One region of the Nonomuraea terrae genome, then DNA from elsewhere that is predicted to be linked to it. Evidence: predicted binding sites of a transcription regulator. Region 1 holds the regulator's gene; each other region holds the start of a gene.
What was found. The regulator HrcA, encoded in region 1, represses chaperone genes, less so after heat shock. The targets are predictions, from matches to a motif close to TTGGCACTCTCNNNNNGAGAGTGCCAA.
Positions count from the first base shown of each region.

Region 1 (7,031 bases):
ACCCCGCATATACGCGAGGGGTGCGACCTCGATCGTGCCGGCGGCCATGAGTTTCGGGATCGAGTCGGGGTCGACCATGTCGTGCAGCGCGTCGTAGAGCGGCCGCAGGTAGGGGTCGATCTTCTCGTAGAGCGTGCCGGGCAGGAAGCCGAGCCGCTCGCCCGCCTCCACCGCGGGACGGGTCAGGATGATGCGGTTGACCCGCTTCTCCTGCAGCGCCCGCACGGCCTTGGCCATCGCGAGGTAGGTCTTGCCGGTGCCGGCCGGGCCGATGCCGAACACGACCGTGTGCTGGTCGATCGCGTCGACGTAGCGCTTCTGGTTGACCGTCTTGGGGCGGATGGTGCGGCCGCGCGAGGAGAGGATGTCGAGCGAGAGCACCTCGGCGGGCCGGTCGGAGGTCATGCGCAGCATCGCGATGCTCCGCTCGACCGCGTCGGGCGTGAGCTCTCCGCCGCTGCGCAGCACCTCGACCAGCTCTTCGAAGAGCCGCACCACGGTGCCGCTCTCGTCGGGGCTGCCGGTGACGGTGATCTCGTTGCCGCGTACGTGGATGTCGGCCCTGAAGGCGCCCTCGATCACGCGTAGCAACTCGTCTCGGGAGCCGAGGAGGCTGACCATCGGGTATTCGTCCGGAATCAGCACCTTGGCTTGGGTGCGCGAGGGAGGTGCCGTGCGTCGGGATTCGTGTAGTTCGGACATGGGCAGGCCAGCGGCCTGATGCCTCCCGGTCTCTTGCAGTGTGCTTCTCCGCCCATCGTATCCGGGACCAGGACGATTGCTCTCGTCAATATCGCCCGGCCCGGCAGCCGGCGGGTGGTTCAGCCGGGCGGCCAGGTCAGCGGGCGGCCTCCGAGCACGTGGGCGTGGACGTGGAAGACGGTCTGGCCCGCGCCGGGGCCGGTGTTGAAGACCACGCGGTAGCCGCCCTCGGCCACGCCCTCCTGGACGGCGACCGCGTGGGCGGTCTTGAGCACGTCGTCGGCCAGGCCGTCGTCGGCCCTGGCCAGCGCGGCGGCGTCGGGGTGGTGCTGCTTGGGAACGACCAGCACGTGGGTCGGGGCCTGCGGGTTGATGTCACGGAACGCCAGCGTCCTGCCGGTTTCATGAACGATCTCGGCGGGAATCTCCTTGGCGACAATTTTGCAGAAGAGGCAATCAGTCACCTGATCACCCTATCGAGACCGTGTCCGCGGGCCGGTTCCGTTGCGAATCGGTAATCGGCTGTGTCGTGCACGGGAAGATCCGCGCGGTTAGGGTGAGTGTGCGACACTTCAGCAAAAAATAGGACGATTCAGGGTCGGGCGAGCGCCACCTGGCGAGGACACGACTGGGTAATGCACCCTAACGAACCGGGGAAACCTCCAGAACCGGAAGAGCGTAAACCCTCTGGGAAGGCCGCGCGTCCCACTGATGTGACCACCGAAACCCTTCTGGCCGACAGGTCGATGGGGGCGGTGCCGGTCGGGTGGGATGCCGACATGGCCGTGACGGCGCTCTACAGTGCGCATTTCCGGTCGTTGGTGCGTCTCGCTGTGTTGCTGGTGCGCGATATAGCAACCGCCGAGGAAGTCGTGCAGGATGCGTTCGTCGCCATCCATGGTGCCTGGCGTAGGCTGCGTGACCCCGACAAGGCACTCGCCTACCTGCGTCAGTCCGTCGTCAACCGATCCAGGTCCGTGCTGCGTCACCGCGCGGTCGTCGAGAAGTACGCTCCGAAGGGCCTGCCCGACGCGCCGAGCGCCGAGAACGGCGCCATCGGTGAGTTGGAACGCTCCGCTGTAATCGAGGCGTTACGAGCCTTGCCGACCCGGCAGCGAGAAGCACTGGTTCTACGCTACTACGGTGATCTGTCCGAAGCTGAGATCGCCCATGCCATGGGCATCAGCAAGGGGGCGGTCAAGAGCCACACCGCGCGTGGCATGGCCGCCTTGAGATCGGTCCTGGAGAAAATGTCATGACCCAGCCCCCCGACGAGTACGGCGACCTGTTGCGCCGTGCGCTCCGAGCGGAGGCGGACGCGGTCGTGCCCTCGCCGGACGGACTGGACATCATCCGTGCCCGCATCCAGCGGCGCAGCGCGCGCAGCCTGTTCTGGTGGCGGGCCGGCGCGGCCGCAGGCAGTGCCGTCCTGGTGGCGGGGACGATCGTGATGGCCGTGCCGCAGCTGCGCTCGCAGATCGTCGACCAGCAGTTCGTGCAGCCGGCGCGCCAGGAGACGACCGACGAGGTGCCGTCCAACTCCTCCACCACAAGGTCGCAGCCACCACCTCCGGAGCAGACCGCCCCGTCGTTTCCGGCCGTGGTGCCCGAGACGTCCCGGTCGCCGGCGCCGAAGCCGACCAGGAGGGCGGAGTCCACCAGCAGGCCGTCGCCCTCGCCGACCCCGACGACTTCCGAGTGTCCGTCTCCGCAGGCCGCCGAGCAGACCGACTGTCCCACGATCTCACCCACGCCGACGCCCACCGCGCTCGACGCGAGCGTGCCGCCCTCGGAGTGTCCCGCCGAGCAGTGCCCTCCGGACGATGCTCTGACCGAAACCCCCACCGAAGCCGCGAGCCCTCTCGTGGACGAGCCCCAGACCACGCCCTGACGCCCTACGGGCTCGGTTCGCTCACCAGCGCCCCGTACGGCTGAGCAGCACCGCCGCCGCGGCCACGCCCGCCGTGGACGTCCGCAGAATCGTCGGCCCCAGCAGCACCGTAACGGCCTTCGCCGCCCGGAACGCGGCCAGCTCCTGCTCCGACACGCCGCCCTCGGGCCCCACGACCACGACGATGTCGCCGCCGGCGGGCAACGCCACCCCTGACAGCGGCTCGGCCGCCTCCTCGTGCAGCACCAACCCCAGCGCGGCCTCCGACAGCAGGCGTTCGACCTGCGCGGTCGAGTGGAGATCGGCGACCTGCGGCAGGTGGAACCTGCGGGCCTGCTTGCCCGCCTCGCGCGCCGTGGAACGCCAGCGGCCGAGCGCCTTGGCGATCTTGTCGCCCTTCCACTGGGTGATGCTCCGCGAGGCGGCCCAGGGCACGATCACGTCGACGCCGGCCTCGGTCATCATCTCGACGGCCAGCTCGCCCCGGTCGCCCTTGGGCAGGCCCTGGACGACGACCAGCCGGGGCCGGGGCGGCTCGACGGCGTAGCGGTGGAGCACCTCCAGGCGGAGGGCGTCCTTCAGCGTCTCAAGCACGACGCATTCGGCCACCGCTCCGGCGCCGTCGGTCAGGTCGACCCGCTCGCCGGGACGCAGACGGCGTACGGAGGCCGCGTGGCGGCCTTCCGGGCCGGCGAGCGTCAGCTCCGGCCCGTCGAGCTCCTGGGCCTCCTCCGCCAGGAAGACCGGGACGGTCACGTCACCTGCCGTTGAAGGCGTCGCGCAGCCGGGAGAAGAAGCCCTGCTGCCCCGGCGCGAACTTGCCCGGCGGCCGCTCCTCGCCGCGCAGCTTGGCCAGCTCGCGCAGGAGCTCCTCCTGGGCGGCGTCGAGACGGCTCGGAGTCTCGACGTTGACGTGGATGAGCAGGTCGCCGCGGCCGGACTCGTTGAGCCGCTGCACCCCGCGCCCGAACATGGTGATGACCTGGCCGGACTGCGTGCCGGGCCGGACGTCGATCTCCTCGGGGCCGTCGAGGGTCTCGACGGTGAGCACGGTGCCGAGCGCGGCGGCCGACATCGGGATCTGGACGGTGCAGTGGAGGTCGTCACCGCGCCGTTCGAAGATCTCGTGCGGTCGCTCCACGATCTCGAGGAAGAGGTCTCCGGGCGGGCCGCCGCCGGGGCCGATCTCGCCCTCCCCGGCGAGCTGGATGTGGGTGCCGTCCTCGACGCCCGCGGGGATGCGGACCTTGATCGTACGGCGGGTGCGGACGCGGCCGTCGCCGGAGCACTCCTGGCAGGGGTGGCGGATGATCGTGCCGAAGCCGCCGCACTGCGGGCACGGGCGCGAGGTCATGACCTGGCCCAGGAACGACCGGGTGACCTGGGAGATCTCGCCCCGCCCGCTGCACATGTCGCAGGTGTCGGGGTGGGTGCCGGGCGCGGCGCCGGCCCCATGACACACCTCGCAGAGCACGGCAGTGTCGACGACCAGCTCGCGGGTGGTGCCGAACGCCGTCTCGCGCAGGTCGAGCTCGACCCGGATGGTGGCGTTGCGGCCCCGCCGGGCGCGCGAGCGCGGGCCCCGGGCGCCCGCGGCCGTGCCGAAGAAGGCGTCCATGATGTCGCTGAACGGGAAGCCCGCGCCGAAGCCGCCGGCTCCGGCGCCCGCTCCCGCGCCGCCGAACGGGTCGCCACCCAGGTCGTACATCTGGCGCTTGTTCGGGTCGGACAGCACCTCGTAGGCCTGCGTGATCTCCTTGAACCGCTCCTGTGTCTGCGGATCCGGGTTCACGTCAGGGTGCAGCTCGCGGGCGAGACGGCGATACGCCTTCTTGATCTCGTCCTGACTTGCGTCACGGCGCACCCCGAGGGTGGCGTAGTAGTCGCTGTTTGCCACTTATCGACCTCTTATGATGCAGCCAGGATCTGGCTGACGTAGCGTGCCACCGCGCGTACGGCGCCCATTGTCACGGGATAGTCCATCCTGGTCGGTCCCAGCACGCCGAGCCGGGCCAGTTGGTTGTCGCCAGAACCGTATCCCGTCGCGACGACGGACGTGCCCCGCAGGTAGGGGTTTTCCGAGCCGATGCGGACGGTGAGTGCGGACGGGATGTCTGAGGTGGTCTCGCCGAGCAGCCGCATCAGCACCACCTGCTCCTCCAGGGCCTCCAGCACGTCGCGCAGGCCGATGGAGAAGTCGGCGCCGGCGAGGTTGGCCGCGCCGGCGAACACGATCTTCTCGTCGTGCCGCTCGACGAGCGTCTCGAGGAGCACCGACAGAATCGTGGCCGCGGCGGGGCGGTCTTCGACGGGGAGGCGTTCGGGCAGGTCGGAGACCAGCTCCGGAACGCTGCTCAGGCCGCAGCCGTCGAGGCAGGAGTTGAGCACGGCACGCAGGTGCGCGATGCGGGTGTCCTCCACCTCTTCGGGCAGCTCGATGACGCGTTGCTCGACTCGGCCGGTGTTGGTGATCAGCACGAGCATGACCCGGCGCTCGTTGAGGGGGACGAGCTCGACGTGCCGGACGGTCGAGCGGGTCAGCGTCGGGTACTGCACGACCGCCACCTGCCGGGTCAGCTGGGCGAGCAGCCGGACCGTGCGGGTGACCACGTCGTCGAGGTCGACCGCGCCGGCGAGGAACGTCTCGATGGCCCTGCGCTCGGCCGCCGACAGCGGCTTGATCTGCGAGAGCCGGTCGACGAAGAGCCGATAGCCCTTGTCGGTCGGCACGCGCCCGGCGCTGGTGTGCGGCTGGGTGATGTAGCCTTCCTCCTCCAGCGCGGCCATGTCGTTCCTGACCGTCGCCGGGGAGACCTTCAGGTTGTGACGCTCGGCGAGCGCCTTGGAGCCCACCGGTTCGTTGGTGGACACGTAGTCTTCGACAATGGCGCGGAGCACCGCCAGTTTCCGATCGTCGAGCACGTGCTCACCTCCTGCCTCTGTCTCTTTCGGGAAAACGCGGCGTCTAGCACTCTGTGTTCCCGAGTGCCAAGTGTACGGCTCCGGCCCACAAGGTGCGATAACACCGCGTCCCTAACTGCTGCTGGCTTCCATGACGCGACAGGCCTCACACTTGCGCACATGACCGACGAATCCCGGCCTCCGTCGTACGGCCGCCCGCCAGGGCACCACGGTCAGTTGCCTCCTCAGTACGGCGTACAGCCCGGCCAGGGGCAGCCGGGGACGTGGCCGCCGCCGTACGAGCAGCCCACGCCGTTCGGCCCGTCATCTCAGTACGGACAATACGGCCAACAACCCCAATTTCCGCCACGAATCAACTCCAAAGCGATAAAGCCTGGGCTGTGGTGGCTTGCGGTCGTCTGGGGCGTGTTCGTGGCGTGCGCGGCGGCCGGGGTGTTCGTCCTGCCGGGCGGCGGCGTGGCGGGCGCGGCGCCGACGCGGACGTTCGCCTCCGGGGAGAGCGTCACGGTGCCGGTCGACCCGGCCGACAAGCCCGCCGTGTACATCGCCAGCGACACGCCGATCACCTACGAATGCTCCATCACCGGCCAGGCCAGGCTCGCCAAGACCACCGGCACCGAGGCGGTCACCTCGGACGGCGTCGTGTGGCGGCAGTTCCTGGTGATCAACGCGCCGGCCAGGGGCGAGTACCGGCTCACCTGCGTCGACGACGAGCAGGCCGCCGTACGGTACGGCGTCGGCCGCGACCTGCTCTCCACCCCCGGCGGCGTCTCCGGCCTGCTGCCGCTGCTCGTACCCGCCGCCGGCCTGCTCGTCGCCGTCGCCGGCACCGTCTTCGTCCTGATACGCCGGAACATCACCCGTAAGCACCTTGCGGTGACGGGGTGATTTGCTACGGTCCCCCGTGTGTACGACGGCGATGTGCTGGCAGGAAATTGGCGGCGGCCGGGCAAGGGCAAGATCCCGAAGGTGCCCGCCGAGCGTGACCTCGTCGTGGAGGACGCCGACAGCGGCTTCTGCGGCGCGGTGGTGGCCTGCGACAAGGAGGCCGTCACGCTCGAAGACCGCTTCGGCCGGCGCCGGCTGTTCCCGCTCGCTCCCGCCGCCTTCCTGCTGGAGGGCAAACCCGTGACCCTGGTACGCCCCACGACGGCGACCCCCGCGGGCCCCCGGCGCAGCGCGTCCGGCTCGATCGCCGTGCAGGGGCTGCGGGCGAGGGTGGCCAGGGAGAGCCGGATCTACGTGGAGGGCGTGCACGACGCCGCCCTCGTGGAGAAGATCTGGGGTCACGACCTGCGGGTCGAGGGGGTGGTCGTCGAATACCTGGAAGGCGTGGACGACCTGCCGGCCATCGTGGCGGAGTTCGGCCCCGAACCGGGGCGGCGGCTCGGCGTGCTGGTCGACCACCTGGTGCCCGGCTCCAAGGAGAGCAGGATCGCCGCCGAGATCACCTCGCCGGACGTGCTGGTGGTGGGCCACCCCTACATCGACATCTGGCAGGCCGTCAAACCGTCCG
Region 1 is NZ_JBITLL010000004.1:871,949-878,979, forward strand. It holds gene ACIBP6_RS22320 (PhoH family protein) at 1-702, opposite strand, end outside; gene ACIBP6_RS22325 (histidine triad nucleotide-binding protein) at 822-1,166, opposite strand; gene ACIBP6_RS22330 (SigE family RNA polymerase sigma factor) at 1,449-1,961, shown strand; gene ACIBP6_RS22335 (hypothetical protein) at 1,958-2,593, shown strand; gene ACIBP6_RS22340 (16S rRNA (uracil(1498)-N(3))-methyltransferase) at 2,615-3,349, opposite strand; gene dnaJ (molecular chaperone DnaJ) at 3,351-4,490, opposite strand; gene hrcA (heat-inducible transcriptional repressor HrcA) at 4,502-5,515, opposite strand; gene ACIBP6_RS22355 (hypothetical protein) at 5,921-6,403, shown strand; gene ACIBP6_RS22360 (DUF3097 domain-containing protein) at 6,422-7,031, shown strand, end outside.

Region 2 (7,031 bases), on a different contig from region 1:
GGCTGTCGAGCTTGTTGAAGCGGCCCTCGTTGCGCGTGGCGCCGTCGCCGAGGCGCTGGTCGGTGGCGTTGAGGCGCTCGTCGATCATGCCGAAGCGGGTGTCGACGCGGACGTCGAGCGCGTCGAAGCGGTCGTCGTGGCGGCCCAGGTGGCCGTCGAGGGTGCCGAGCCGCCGGTCGACCCCGCCGAGACGTTCGTCCATGGACGTGAGCCGCTTGTCGACCCCGCCCAGCCGGGTGTCGATCTCGGCCAGGCACTCGTCGGCGGACTCGAGCCTGCCGTCGAACCCGGTGAGCCGGCCCTCGGCCCGCTCGAGCCGGGCGTCCACGCTGCTGAGCCGGGCCGTCAGCCGCTGCTCGCTCTCCCCGAGCTGGACGGCGAGGTGGCGGTCGGTCTCGTCGAGCCGGGCCGTCAGGCGCTGCTCGGTGCTCGCCACGCGGCCGGCGAACTGCTCGTCGGCCTCCTTGAGCCGGCAGACGAGCCGCTCGTCGGCCTCGACCAGGGCCGTGGCGAGCCGCTGGTCGGTCTCGTCGAGCCGGGCGGTGACGCGCCGGTCGCTCTCGTCGAGGCGGGCGGTCAGCCGCTGGTCGGTCTCCTCCAGGCGGGCGGTGAAGCGCTGCTCGGCGGCCCCGACCGTGCCGGCGACCGCGTCGGCCACCTGCTCGCCGATGCCCTGCGACAGCTCGGTGACGACGCCCTCCACCCGGTCGGTACGGGAGGCCAGCTCCGCCACCGACTTGTCGAGCCGGGTGAAGCGGCCGGCGGCGGCCTCCATGCTGGAGCCGAGCACGGACAGCTTGGCCGCGAAGTCGGCGGTGGTGTCGAGCACCGACTGCAGGCGGTTGAGCGCCTCCTCCACGCTCTCGCCCACCGCGCCCAGATCGGCCCGCACGCCCGGCAGCTCGCCGACCGGGGCCACCCGGGCGTCGACCTCGCCCACCTTGTCGCCCACGGCGTCCACGTGGTCGCGTACGGCCTCGACGTGCTGGGCCAGCCCCTCGGCCCACATCGGCGGCTTGACGGAGATCTCGTCGAGCCGCCCGCTGACCGACTCGAGGGTGCCGCTGAGCCCGCCCAGCTCCCGCTCGCGCACCTCGCGCAACAGCCATTCCATGCCTTCGAGCCGCTGGCGGATCTCGTCGAGGACGGCCCCCTGTGTGCGCTGCTCGTACACATGGTCTTGCGCGGCGCGCGCGAGCAGGTCTCGCATCCTCTCGGAGATGGCGGAATGTCCGCCTGCCTGGAGAAGGGCGGTGTGGTTGGAATGGTCCACCGAAAGCTCCTTCGCTCGCCGACGGTCTGCCGCGCAGCGGTGGGGTAGGTCCGGTTTGCAGATGAAAGAGCGAGAACGCGAGTAACCGCATTAGGGGGAGAACTCCCGCCCGCCCACCTTAGCCGCTGGATCAAGGTCCGGCGGACGCGAATCGAGAGATCGCGGTTAACGCGTTGATTGCCCGTTTCCGCTGGTTCGGGCAGGTGAGAGCGGGCGGCAGATCAGCACCGAAGGTTTGTCGGCGATCCTGGTCAGGAAGACCACCGCCGAATTGTCGCCGCCAAGTCGCAGATCGGTGCGCAGGCGTTCGATGTCGACGGCGGAGCCGCGCTTTTTGATGGTGACATTGCCGATGTGCCGCTCACGGAGTGCGGCGCGGAGTTTTTTCAGAGAAAACGGAAGAACGTCTTCTACTTCATATCTTGTCGCCCATGGGGTCTCCGCCGGGTCGTCCGCGGTGATGTAGGCGATCATGGGGTCGAGCAGGCGTCCGCCCACCAGCTCGGCGACCTCGCCGATCAGGTGGGCGCGGACGGCCGCACCGTCGGGCTCGTACACGTAGCGCCCCGGCGGGCCGGCCGGGGCCTCGGCGCCCGTGGCGGTCAGGGTGTGCCCGCCGGGCAGCAGCGTGGCCCGCCGGCCGCCGCTCTCCCCGCTCCACAGGGTGGCCTCCTTGACCTCGCCCTTGTACGACACCCACTCGGCCTGCGCGCCCTCCGGGATGTAGGAGTACGGGATGCCGGGGGCGACCTTCAGGCACGCCAGGCGGGCCCTGGCGACCAGGTCGAGCACCACCGGCCACGGCGGCGAGTAGGCCATGGGGTCGAACGTGCGCCCCTTGCCCGTGCGCCGGGCCGGGTCGGCGAACAGCACGTCGTAGTCCTCGGGCCGCACCCCGGCAGCGTCGGCGACCGTCACCGTCACCCGGTCGCCCAGCCCGAACGCCTCGGCGTTGGCCCGCGCCACGGCGACCGTCAGCGGGTCGGTGTCGACGGCGTCCACCGCGCAGCCGGCGCGGGCGAGCGCGAGCAGGTCGCCGCCGATGCCGCAGCAGGCGTCCACGACGCGCGGAGGGGCCCCGTCATGGCGCAGGTCGAGCAGGCGGCGGGCGCGGTGGGCGGCGACCTCCGCCCGCGTGGACTGCTCCAGGCCGTGCGGCGTGAAGTACATCAGCGCGGCCTCGGCGCCGAACTTGGCCTTGGCCCGCTCCCTGAGCCCGGCCTGCGTGAGCGCGGCGGAGGTGAGCGCGGCGTCGTACGACCTGCGCAGGGTCGTGGCGGCGGCGACCGGGTCGGCGCCGGCGAGCTCCCCGGCCTCCGCGAGCGCCCGCTGCCCGCGCGGAGTCAGCAACTCGGTGAAGGCGTCGAGGTCCACGCCACCCGACGTTAGCGCCACCAGCGGCCCGCCCGGGCCCCGGCCTCTTCCCGTACGTCGTGTCGCTCCTTCCGGCGCCGGAAACCCGGGCATCGTCGCTGATCCGGGCGCGGATCCCCACCCTGATCGCTCTGAGCGGACGCGTTCGTGTTGACTGTCAAGCCCCTCTTGCATATGTTTCGTGTTGGCACTCTCACCATGAGAGTGCCAACGTGCGACGAGGCAGGTCTGACACCCGCGACGGCAGGCCCAGCTGGTCGCCTCTTCTGATCATTCAAATCTGAAGGGGAGGTCCGATCGTGACGACCGCCACCAAGGTTCCCGTTAAGCCGCTCGGCGACCGCATTGTGGTCCAGCCGCTTGAGGCCGAGCAGACCACCGCTTCCGGCCTTGTCATCCCGGACACCGCCAAGGAGAAGCCGCAAGAGGGCAAGGTCCTCGCGGTGGGCCCCGGCAACTGGGACGAGGACGGCGACAAGCGGATTCCGCTCGACGTCTCCGAGGGCGACATCGTCCTCTACAGCAAGTACGGCGGCACCGAGGTCAAGTACGGCGGCGAGGAGTACCTCGTGCTCTCCGCCCGTGACGTTCTCGCGATCATCGAGAAGTAGGCCGGATGTGTCGAGCCCCGGGCGCTCTTGAGGGCGGCCGGGGCTTTCGACGCTAGGAGAGGACTTTCAGCAATGGCGAAGATCCTGGAGTTCGACGAGGACGCCCGCCGCGCGCTCGAGCGCGGTGTGAACGCCCTCGCGGACGCCGTGAAGGTAACCCTGGGCCCGCGTGGCCGCAACGTCGTCATCGACAAGAAGTTCGGTGCTCCGACGATCACCAACGACGGCGTCACCATCGCCCGTGAGGTCGAGCTGGAAGAGCGCTACGAGAACCTCGGCGCCCAGCTCGCCAAGGAAGTGGCGACCAAGACCAACGACATCGCGGGCGACGGCACCACCACCGCGACCGTCCTGGCCCAGGCCATGGTCCGCGAGGGCCTGCGCAACGTGGCGGCCGGCGCCTCGCCGCTGTCGCTCAAGCGCGGCATCGACAAGGCCGCCAAGGAGGTCAGCGAGCGCCTTCTGTCGAGCGCCCGTGAGGTCGACGACAAGAAGGAGATCGCCAACGTCGCCACGATCTCCGCTCAGGACGCCCAGATCGGCGGCCTGATCGCCGAGGCGTTCGACAAGGTGGGCAAGGACGGTGTCCTCACCGTCGAAGAGTCCAACGCCATGGGCATGGAGCTCGAGTTCACCGAGGGCATGCAGTTCGACAAGGGATACCTGTCGGCCTACATGGTGACCGACCCCGAGCGGATGGAGTCCGTCCTCGAGGACGCCTACATCCTGCTCACCCAGGGCAAGATCTCCTCCATCGCGGACTTCCTGCCGCTGCTGGAGCAGATCGCCCAGACGAAGAAGCCGCTGCTCGTGGTCGCCGAGGACGTCGAGGGCGAGGCCCTGGCCGTCCTGGTCACCAACAAGATCCGCGGCACCTTCACCTCCGTGGCCGTCAAGGCCCCGGGCTTCGGCGACCGCCGCAAGGCGATGCTGCAGGACATGGCCATCCTCACCGGCGGCCAGGTCGTCAGCGAGGAGGTCGGCCTCAAGCTGGAGCACGTCGGCCTCGAGGTGCTCGGCACGGCCCGCCGCGTCGTGGTCACCAAGGACGCCACGACCATCGTCGACGGCGCCGGCGACGCCACGGCCATCGAGGACCGCGTCAAGGAGATCAAGATTGCCATCGAGCAGTCCGACTCCGACTGGGACCGCGAGAAGCTGCAGGAGCGCCTGGCCAAGCTCGCCGGCGGTGTGTGCGTGCTGCGTGTCGGCGCCGCCACCGAGGTGGAGCTGAAGGAGAAGAAGCACCGCCTCGAGGACGCGATCTCCGCGACGCGCGCCGCGATCGAGGAGGGCATCGTCTCCGGCGGTGGCTCCGCGCTCATCCACGTCTCCAAGGAGCTCGACGACCTCGGCCTGACGGGCGACGAGGCCACCGGTGTCGGCATCGTGCGCCGCTCCCTGGTCGAGCCGGCCCGCTGGATCGCCGAGAACGCCGGTCTCGAGGGCTACGTGGTGACCCACAAGATCGCCGAGCTGTCCGCGGGTCACGGCCTCAACGCCGCGACCGGCGAGTACGGCGACCTGATCGCCCAGGGCGTCATCGACCCGGTGAAGGTCACCCGCTCGGCCGTGCAGAACGCGGCGTCGATCGCGGGCATGCTGCTCACCACCGAGGTGCTCGTGGTGGACAAGCCCGAGGAGGAGGCCCCGGCCAACGGCCAGGGCCACGGTCACGGCCACGGCCACTGACCCGTCCTTCACAACCGCGACGGCCCGCGCCCCCTAGGGTGCGGGCCGTCCGGCGTTCCCAGGGGCTTCCAGAACGCGGACGCAGGTCGTCCGTCTGTCGGCGCCGACCCCCGGGACGTGCGCGTAGGCGTGCCAGGTGACGCATGTGAAGGTGCTCGCCCCGCGGGGTTCGGGATCAGGTCGTACGCTGGGCGCTGGGCGCGCTGGTCATGGGCGGGAGGTGGGCGGTGCGGTATCGGCGGGCGGTGCAGCGGCTGCGGATGCTGGCCCGGGCGTGTGAGCAGACCCGGCGTGTGCCGGTGGACGAGCCGTTCCTGCGCGCGGCGTACGTCTTCGGGGGTCTGGTGGAGGGGGCCGATCCGGTCGAGCAGGTCGAGGTCGTCTTCGTGCTGAACCTGCCGCCGGAGGAGGTCGCCTGGGGGACGCAGCCGCCCGGCACCGCGTGGCTGGTCGACTTCCTGGAGCTGGACAAGGGCGGGGTGGCGTACCGGTGGCGGTCCCGTCATGACGCGGTGGCGAACCACCGCATCTCTGAGCCGGTGCGGTTCTGGTCGCTGGACGGGATCGACGAGAGCGTGCTGGACGCGCTGGAAGGCCGCCGGTTCGAGCTGCTGAGTCAGGGGGACCCGGCGGCCGGGACGGAGCGCGCGGACGTCACGGAGGAGCTGAGGGCGGCCCTGGAGCATCTGCGGGCCGTCCACGAGGCGTACTGGGACCGGAAGTGGCGGCGCGAGCACCGCGGCCTGAGCCGCCAACCCGAGCACCATCTGTGGGAGGCCGTCGGCGGCTACCTGGAACTGCTCGACCTGCGTGACGAATGACCACCGCCCCGGCGGCGCAGGCCCAGAGGGTCGGTGCCCGGCCTGCGCGGTCCACGGGCCGGCGGCGCCTCAGCTCACCGCCTGCTTCACCAGCGCGCCGATCCGCGCCTCCACCTCGGCCGTCACCTCGGTCAGAGCGAAAGCGGCGGCCCACATCGTGCCGTCGTCGAGGTTCGCCTGGTCGCTGAACCCGAGCGTCGCGTAGCGGGACTTGAACTTCGCCGCACTCTGGAAGTGGCAGACGATTTTGCCGTCCAGCGCGTAGGCGGGCATTCCGTACCACAGCTTCGGCGTGAGGTCCGGGGCGACGGCGGTGATGACGGCATGGACCCGCTCGGCCATGATCCGGTCCGATTCCTGCATCTCGGCGATCTTCGCGAGTACGTCGCGCTGGTCCTGCGCCGCCTTGTCCGCACGCGAGCTGCGGCGCGCCGCCTTCTTCTGCTCCTGGGCGTGGTCCTTCATCGCGGCCCGCTCCTCGGCCGTGAATCCCTGGTAGTTGTCGCTCATAGCGGGTTGTCTCCTTGAGAGTCTTGATTTCGGAATCTTGAGAAGGATCTGCCGTGCGCCTCAGGCGGAGGCCGCCTCCCAGACGAACCCGTCCGGGTCGGTGAAGGGCCCGGCGTCGCCGCCGAACACGATGCGGTGCGATCCGGTGCCCTCCTGGGAGAGGCCGGTGTCCTTGGCGAGGGCGCGGCGCGGGTAGAGGGCCAGGGTGACGGCCGACGACGGGGTGTCGAACTCGACGTACTTGCCGCCGAAGCTCTTGGCCACGGTCAGGCCGCGCTCGACGTAGAACCGCTTGCTCGCCTTGACGTCCGCCACTCCCAGCAGGAGCGCGACCTGGTCGACGTGCCGGGAGGCGGGGCCGGTGTCCTTCTTCTTCGAGGTCGCGATCTTGCAGATCGTCCCGTCCGGCGCGCGTACGACGCCGCCGTAGCCCCAGAACCCCTTCGTGGCCGGCTTCAGCGTCGTGGCGCCGGCGTCGAGGGCCGCATCGATGAGGGCGTCGACGTCGCCCGGCTGGGAGACCACGAGTGACAGCGCGAACCCACGAAAGCCGGTCGTCGGCGCGTCCGAGGCGCGTACGTTCACGTAGGAGCCCAGGCCGAGGGCTTTGTGGAAGGCCGCCACGGCCGTGGGGTCGGGAACTTCCAGGGTGACGGATGCGAAGGGGGTCATGGCAGGTCCTTGGGGTTCGTCGTCTTGTCGGCGGTCGCTACACGGCGGGCAGGGCGGGGCAGGTCGGCGCTCACCGGT
Region 2 is NZ_JBITLL010000010.1:85,866-92,896, reverse strand. It holds gene ACIBP6_RS45785 (hypothetical protein) at 1-1,273, opposite strand, end outside; gene ACIBP6_RS45780 (class I SAM-dependent methyltransferase) at 1,439-2,647, opposite strand; gene groES (co-chaperone GroES) at 2,947-3,258, shown strand; gene groL (chaperonin GroEL) at 3,331-4,950, shown strand; gene ACIBP6_RS45765 (DUF7711 family protein) at 5,178-5,771, shown strand; gene ACIBP6_RS45760 (iron chaperone) at 5,841-6,281, opposite strand; gene ACIBP6_RS45755 (glyoxalase) at 6,342-6,953, opposite strand; gene ACIBP6_RS45750 (VOC family protein) at 7,024-7,031, opposite strand, start outside.
Region 2: groES (co-chaperone GroES) is a predicted target of HrcA. The motif match lies at 2,832-2,858, and genes of this name have one in related genera.

Region 3 (7,031 bases), on a different contig from region 1:
GCGGCGCGCAACTTCGGTTTCCACACCCTTTCCTGCTCGTCCACCGGCAACCTCGCGGGCGCGGTCACCGCCGCCGCCGCGCGGGCCGGCCTCGAGGCGTGCGTGTTCATCCCGGCCAACCTGGAAAAGGCCAAGATCGCCATGGCCCGCGTCTTCGGCGGGCGGCTCGTCGGCATCGACGGCACGTACGACGAGGTCAACCGGTTCTGTTCCGAGCTGATCGGCGACCCCATGGGCGACAAGTGGGGCTTCGTCAACGTCAACCTGCGGCCGTACTACGCCGAGGGCTCCAAGACGCTCGCGTACGAGATCGCCGAGCAGCTCGGGTGGCGGCTCCCTGAGCAGATCATCGTGCCGATCGCCTCAGGCTCCCAGCTCACGAAGATCGACAAGGGCTTCAAGGAGCTGGTCGCGCTGGGCCTGGTGGAGGACACCCCGTACAAGATCTTCGGTGCGCAGGCCGCCGGGTGCTCACCGGTGTCGACGGCGTACAAGGCCGGTCACGACGTCGTGCAGCCGGTCAAGCCCAACACCATCGCCAAGTCGCTGGCCATCGGCAACCCGGCCGACGGGCCGTACGTGATCGACATCGCGCGGCGCACGGGCGGCGCGGTCGAGGACGTCACCGACGCCGAGATCGTGCGGGCGATCAAGCTCCTCGCCTCGACCGAGGGCGTCTTCGCCGAGACCGCGGGCGGCGTGACCGTCGGCGTGCTGAAGAAGCTCACCGAGACCGGGCAGCTCGACCCCGAGGCCCTGACCGTGGTGCTCAACACCGGCGACGGCCTCAAGACGCTCGACGCGATCAGCGACGACGCCGTGCCGACGGCCGTCATCAAGCCCTCTCTCGACGCGTTCCGCGCGACTGTCTGACAACCAGGAAAGGCAAGTTAAATCATGAGCGTTTCTGTGCGGATTCCCACCATTCTGCGCACCTACACCGGGGGGAACGCGGAGGTCAGCAGCGAGGGCGCGACGCTTCGTGACGTGCTCGCCAAGCTTGACTCCGACTTCCCGGGGATCGGTCCGAGAATTCTGGATGAATCGGGCAAGATTCGTCGTTTTGTCAACGTTTACGTTGGGGAAGAGGACGTCCGTTTCGCCCAGGGTCTCGACACCCCGGCCCCGGAGGGCACTCAGATCTCCATCATCCCCGCCGTCGCCGGCGGCTGAGCCCGGCCCGACTCCACACTCCTGAAGGCGCCCCTAGTGGGCGCCTTCTGCTTTTCCGGTTTCATTTAACGTTGTACTACTCGCGCCGGAGCAAATAGCGGTTCGCAGATTGACTCTGTTGCCAAACCCCTTGCCACAGGTATGGTCGAGGGCGATCGTCTCGACTGATTTTCCGTTAAGTCGGGCGATTACAGGTCCCGCGGAGGAATGGGCGAGATCTGTGAGACAAGTAAGAGGAGTCGGAAGTGGCGCAGGGCACCGTCAAGTGGTTCAACGCGGACAAGGGCTACGGCTTCATCGCGGTAGACGGTGGTAAGGATGTATTCGTCCATTACTCAGCGATCCTGATGGACGGGTATCGATCTCTCGAGCAGGGTCAGCGCGTCGAGTTCGAGATCACGCAGGGGCAGAAGGGGCCGCAGGCGGAGGCCGTCCGCTCGGTCTGATCAGCGGTCGCCGGCAAGCGCGTGACGGGTTCGCACGGCAGCGCAGTCCGTGCGGGCCGTCGCCCTGGTTTCCTCGACTCTCGTACGGCGGGCCGCGTGGCGGCTCGCCGTACAGACTTCATGAGCTGGGCGTAAACCCCAGATGGGGAGGCGTTCGCTTGCACTCGGCAGGGTAGAGTGCTAAACAGTTCGTTGGCACTCTGTGCAGCAGAGTGCCAACTCGGATCGAGACGATGGGGTCTGCCGAACGGAGATGCTGACCCATGCCGTCGCGGGCGTCGGCTCGGTCCTTGTAAGCCACCCTGCATCTGGGAGGTCTAGCCTTATGGCAGCCAAGATGATCGCGTTTGACGAGGACGCCCGGCGCGGTCTCGAGCGCGGTATGAACCAGCTCGCCGACGCCGTCAAGGTGACCCTCGGCCCCAAGGGCCGCAACGTCGTGCTGGAGAAGAAGTGGGGCGCTCCCACGATCACCAACGACGGTGTCTCCATCGCCAAGGAGATCGAGCTCGAGGACCCGTGGGAGAAGATCGGCGCTGAGCTGGTCAAGGAAGTCGCCAAGAAGACTGACGACGTCGCCGGCGACGGCACCACGACCGCCACCGTGCTCGCCCAGGCGCTGGTGCGCGAGGGCCTGCGCAACGTCGCCGCCGGCGCCAACCCGATGGCCCTGAAGAAGGGCATCGAGGCCGCCGTCGAGCGCGTCAGCGAGGAGCTCTCCAAGCTGGCCAAGGACGTGGAGACCAAGGAGCAGATCGCTTCGACCGCCTCCATCTCCGCCGCCGACCCCGAGATCGGCGCGCTCATCGCCGAGGCGATGGACAAGGTCGGCAAGGAAGGCGTCATCACCGTCGAGGAGAGCAACACCTTCGGCCTCGAGCTCGAGCTCACCGAGGGCATGCGCTTCGACAAGGGCATGACGTCGATGTACTTCGTCACCGACTCCGACCGCATGGAGGCCGTGCTCGAAGACCCGTACATCCTGATCGTCAACAGCAAGGTCTCCGCCAACAAGGACCTGCTGCCGCTGCTCGACAAGGTCGTCCAGTCCGGCAAGCCGCTGCTGATCATCGCCGAGGACGTCGAGGGCGAGGCCCTGGCCACCCTGGTCGTCAACAAGATCCGCGGCCTGTTCCGCTCGGTCGCCGTCAAGGCCCCGGGCTTCGGCGACCGCCGCAAGGCGATGCTGAACGACATCGCGATCCTGACCGGCGGCCAGGTCATCGCCGAGGAGGTCGGCCTCAAGCTCGAGACCGCCACCCTCGACCTGCTGGGCCGCGCTCGCAAGGTCGTCGTCACCAAGGACGAGACCACGATCGTCGACGGCGCCGGTGACGCCGAGCAGATCGCCGGCCGGGTCAACGAGATCCGCGCCGAGATCGACCGCACCGACTCCGACTACGACCGCGAGAAGCTCCAGGAGCGCTTGGCCAAGCTCGCCGGTGGCGTCGCCGTCATCAAGGCGGGTGCCGCGACCGAGGTCGAGCTCAAGGAGCGCAAGCACCGCATCGAGGACGCCGTCCGCAACGCGAAGGCGGCCGTCGAGGAGGGCATCGTCCCCGGTGGTGGTGTCGCGCTGCTGCAGGCCGGTGCCAAGGCGTTCGACAAGCTCGAGCTCAACGGCGACGAGGCCACCGGTGCTGCGATCGTCAAGAAGGCGCTCGAGGAGCCGCTGAAGCAGATCGCCGTCAACGCCGGCCTCGAGGGCGGCGTCGTGGTGGAGCGCGTGCGCAACCTCACCCCTGGTGAGGGCCTCAACGCCGCTTCCGGCGAGTACGTCAACATGTTCGAGTCGGGCATCATCGACCCGGCCAAGGTGACGCGCTCAGCGCTGCAGAACGCCGCCTCCATCGCGGCGCTCTTCCTCACCACCGAGGCGGTCATCGCCGAGAAGCCCGAGAAGACCCCTGCTGCTCCGGCCATGCCGGGCGGCGGCGACATGGACTTCTAGGTCTTTTCGCCTCGGACGTACGACAGAACGGCCCGGTTTTTCCGGGCCGTTCTTGTTTCTGTACGTCCCCGATGACGTTTCGCGAGGGGGCGGCCGGGCCGCGTGCGGGAAAGTGGTGGCCACACCGACCTCACACGCAAGGAGCAGAGGATGCTTTCCCGCAGCAAGCGCCTGGCCGGCATCGCCGTCCTGTCCTTCGCCGCCGCCGCCGCGATGGCGGCCCCCGCCCACGCCGACGACGACTACTGGGACGACCACCGCTACCAGCACGGCTGGGCGTTGCTGACGCCGTACCGGACGCCGGTGTGCGTGCCGGTCTCGTCGTTCGGCATTCCGCTGGTCGACCGCATCGCCCCCGGCATGGTGGCCTGCGCCTACTAGCGGGGCTGAGCCGGACGACGGCGCCCCGTCGGTCGTGGCGGGGCGCCGCCCGCGTCAGACGCCGTAGTAGGCGATGACGTGGCCCCGCGCCAGGGTGTTGGCCGTGATGTTGAAGCCCACCACCGCCGGGCTGGTGTCGCTGTCGACGCCGAGCTTGTCGACGCCCAGGGCGTGCACCGTGAACACGTAGCGGTGCGGGTCGCCGGGCGGCGGGGCGGCGCCGCCGTACGCCTTGACGCCGTAGTCGTTGCGGGCGTGGACGACGCCCTCCGGCAGGCCCTTGAAGTCGGGGCCCGTGCCCGCGCCCGTGGGCAGCTCGGTCACCGAGGCCGGCAGGTCGAACGACACCCAGTGCCAGAAGCCGCTGCCCGTCGGGGCGTCGGGGTCGAAGCAGGTGACGGCGTAGCCGCGCGTGCCCTCGGGAGCCCCCGACCAGCGCAGGTGGGGCGACTGGTTCTGGCCCGACATGCCCCAGTCGTTGAAGACGTGGAGCTCGCTGAGCGTCTCACCGTCGCGGATGTCGTCGCTCTCGACCAGGAGCGCGGGGACCGACGGCAGGTGTTCATGGGGAAGGGGTGCGGGCACGGCATCCTCCTAGGTTGAGAGCTGCTTGCCCCGCCATCCTAGAATCGGCCGCGCCCGCCGGACGTCATGCGGTCAGCTCGGCCGGCAGCGGCCTGTCGTGCACCACCGTGAGAGATGTGACGGCTCGGGTCAGGACGACGTAGAGCCGGGCCAGGCCCCTTGGCTCGGCCTCGACGATGTCGGCCGGTTCGACGACGATGACGTGGTCGTACTCCAGGCCCTTGGCCAGCGTGGCCGGGATGACCAGCAGGCGGTGGTCCTCGGCGGAGTCGGGGTCGAGCACCGTGTGGGGGAGGCCGGCCAGCGCCGCCGAGACCTCGGCGACCCGCGCGTCGGGGACGATCACGCCGATGGAGCCCTCCTTCGCCAGGGCCTCCTTGGCCGCCTCGGCCACCGAGCCGCCCGCGCGTACGGAGAGCGAACCGGCGCCGGGGCGCAGCGAGCGCGGGGCGGCCAGCCCCGGGGCGATGGAGGGCAGCAGGCGGGCGGCGTAGTCGAGCACCTCGCGCGGCACGCGGAAGCCGAGGGTCAGCTCCGTGACCTCGCCCTCGCGCTGGCCGAGATGTTCGAGCACCGACTGCCACGAGCTCGTCGACCAGGGCGTGGTGCCCTGGGCCAGGTCGCCCAGCACGGTGGCCGAGCCGTTGCGGCAGCGCCGGCCGAGGGCTCGCAGCTGCATCTCGGACAGGTCCTGGGCCTCGTCCACGACCAGGTGGCCGAGCGACGGCGTGCGCTCCATGAGGTCGCGCAGCTCGTCGAGGAGCGCGGCGTCGGCGGCCGACCATTTGGCCGACTTCCAGCTCCGGTACGGTTTCCGCCAGATCAGCATTTCCTGCTCTTCAGGCGACAAATCGGACTTTGCGGCTTTGGCGAGGAACTCGCGGTCCGAAAGCAGCCGGTACAGCACCTGCTCCGGCGTCAGCTTCGGCCACACCGCCTCCACGAGCTGCTTGACCGGCTTCGACCGCGCCACCGCGTCCTGCACGCGGTCGTCGGGCGACTCGCCGCGCTGCTCCATCCGGACCAGCACCATGTGCGCCAGTCGCTGCGCGAGCGCCGCCCGCCCCGGGTTGTAGCGGGTGGTGCCGCGCAGGGAGGCGACGATCTCGCGTACCTCGTAGTCGGCCACCCGGAAGCGGTAGACGCCCTGGGTGTAGACGACGCCCTCCTCCGGCTTGACGATGTGCAGCCAGAGCGCGCGGTCGAGCACCGCCGCCATCCTGGCGTCGCCCTTCACCGCCGCGACCAGCGGATCTTCCGGCGCGGCGTGCTCGCCGAGCAGCCCGGCCACCGTCGTCTGGTCGACCTTGACCTCGCCGAGGGCGGGCAGCACCGAGGAGATGTAGGACAGGAAGGCCCGGTTGGGGCCGACGATCATCACGCCCGACCTGGCCAGCCGCTCGCGGTGGGTGAACAGCAGGTAGGCGGCGCGGTGCAGGCCGACGGCGGTCTTTCCGGTGCCGGGCGCGCCCTGCACGCAGACCGTCTGGGCCAGCGTGGCGCGGACGATCTCGTCCTGGTCGGGCTGGATGGTGGCGACGATGTCGCGCATGGGGCCCGTGCGGGGGCGTTCGATCTCGTCGGTGAGGATCTTCGACGGGCCGAGCTCGACGCCCTCGCCCAGGGGCTCGTCCTCGAACGCCGTGAGCGCGCCGCCGTGGTAGCCGAAGCGGCGCCGGCGGGCCACGCCCATCGGGTCGGCCGGGCTCGCCTGGTAGAACGCGCGGGACACCGGCGCCCGCCAGTCGATCACCAGCGGCTTGCTGTGGCCGTCGTGGACGTGGCGACGGCCGACGTAGATCGTGGTGGGCAGGTCGACCTGCTCCTCGTCGGCTCCTTCGTCGCGCTCCGGTCGCGCGCTCGTTCGCTCAGCGGCCTCGCGGTCGAGGCGGCCGAAGAACAGCGGTGTGTCGGGGTGGTCGGCGAGCGCGGCCACCCGCTGGTCGAGCAGCGACTGCAGAATCTGCTGCGACACCCAGTCGCCGGCCGCGTCGGCCGAGAGCGACTGCGCGTGCTCGCGCATCGCCTTGAGCGCGGCCCTGGACGCGGCCAGGTGGGCCTGCTCGGCGGCGAGTACGTCAGAGGGTATGTCGGGTGCCAGCTGGGATGCGGGCATGCGGAAGCGCCTCCCTGTGGGTTTTCGGAGGTGGTCTAAGGCAGCGAATCCGCCAGTTTAGTGGTGACTCCGACACGCTTCCAAAGCATTTACCGAGCGGGGGTGGGGTACGCCTCAAGACGTGGTGCGGTATTCGCCGATCATCCCCACGATCGCGAGCTTCCTGCTGGCGGCGCTCTGGGCGCTGTCGGTGTTCGCGGGGTGGGGGCTGCAGGCGTTCTGCGTCGATGGGCAGCCGGCGTGCGCGCAGCGGCTCGGCGCGGTCACCGGTGTGTCGGGGTTGTTCGCCGCGGTGGCCGCCGTCTGCACGGCCGGCGCCTGGCTGATGCCCTTCTCCCGCCGTGACCAGCGTGCGTTCACCCGCGTGATGGGCGCCGGG
Region 3 is NZ_JBITLL010000009.1:621,954-628,984, reverse strand. It holds gene thrC (threonine synthase) at 1-873, shown strand, start outside; gene ACIBP6_RS45205 (MoaD/ThiS family protein) at 898-1,173, shown strand; gene ACIBP6_RS45200 (cold-shock protein) at 1,419-1,619, shown strand; gene groL (chaperonin GroEL) at 1,945-3,570, shown strand; gene ACIBP6_RS45190 (hypothetical protein) at 3,721-3,951, shown strand; gene ACIBP6_RS45185 (YbhB/YbcL family Raf kinase inhibitor-like protein) at 4,006-4,536, opposite strand; gene ACIBP6_RS45180 (HelD family protein) at 4,601-6,652, opposite strand; gene ACIBP6_RS45175 (hypothetical protein) at 6,774-7,031, shown strand, end outside.
Region 3: groL (chaperonin GroEL) is a predicted target of HrcA. The motif match lies at 1,812-1,838, and genes of this name have one in related genera.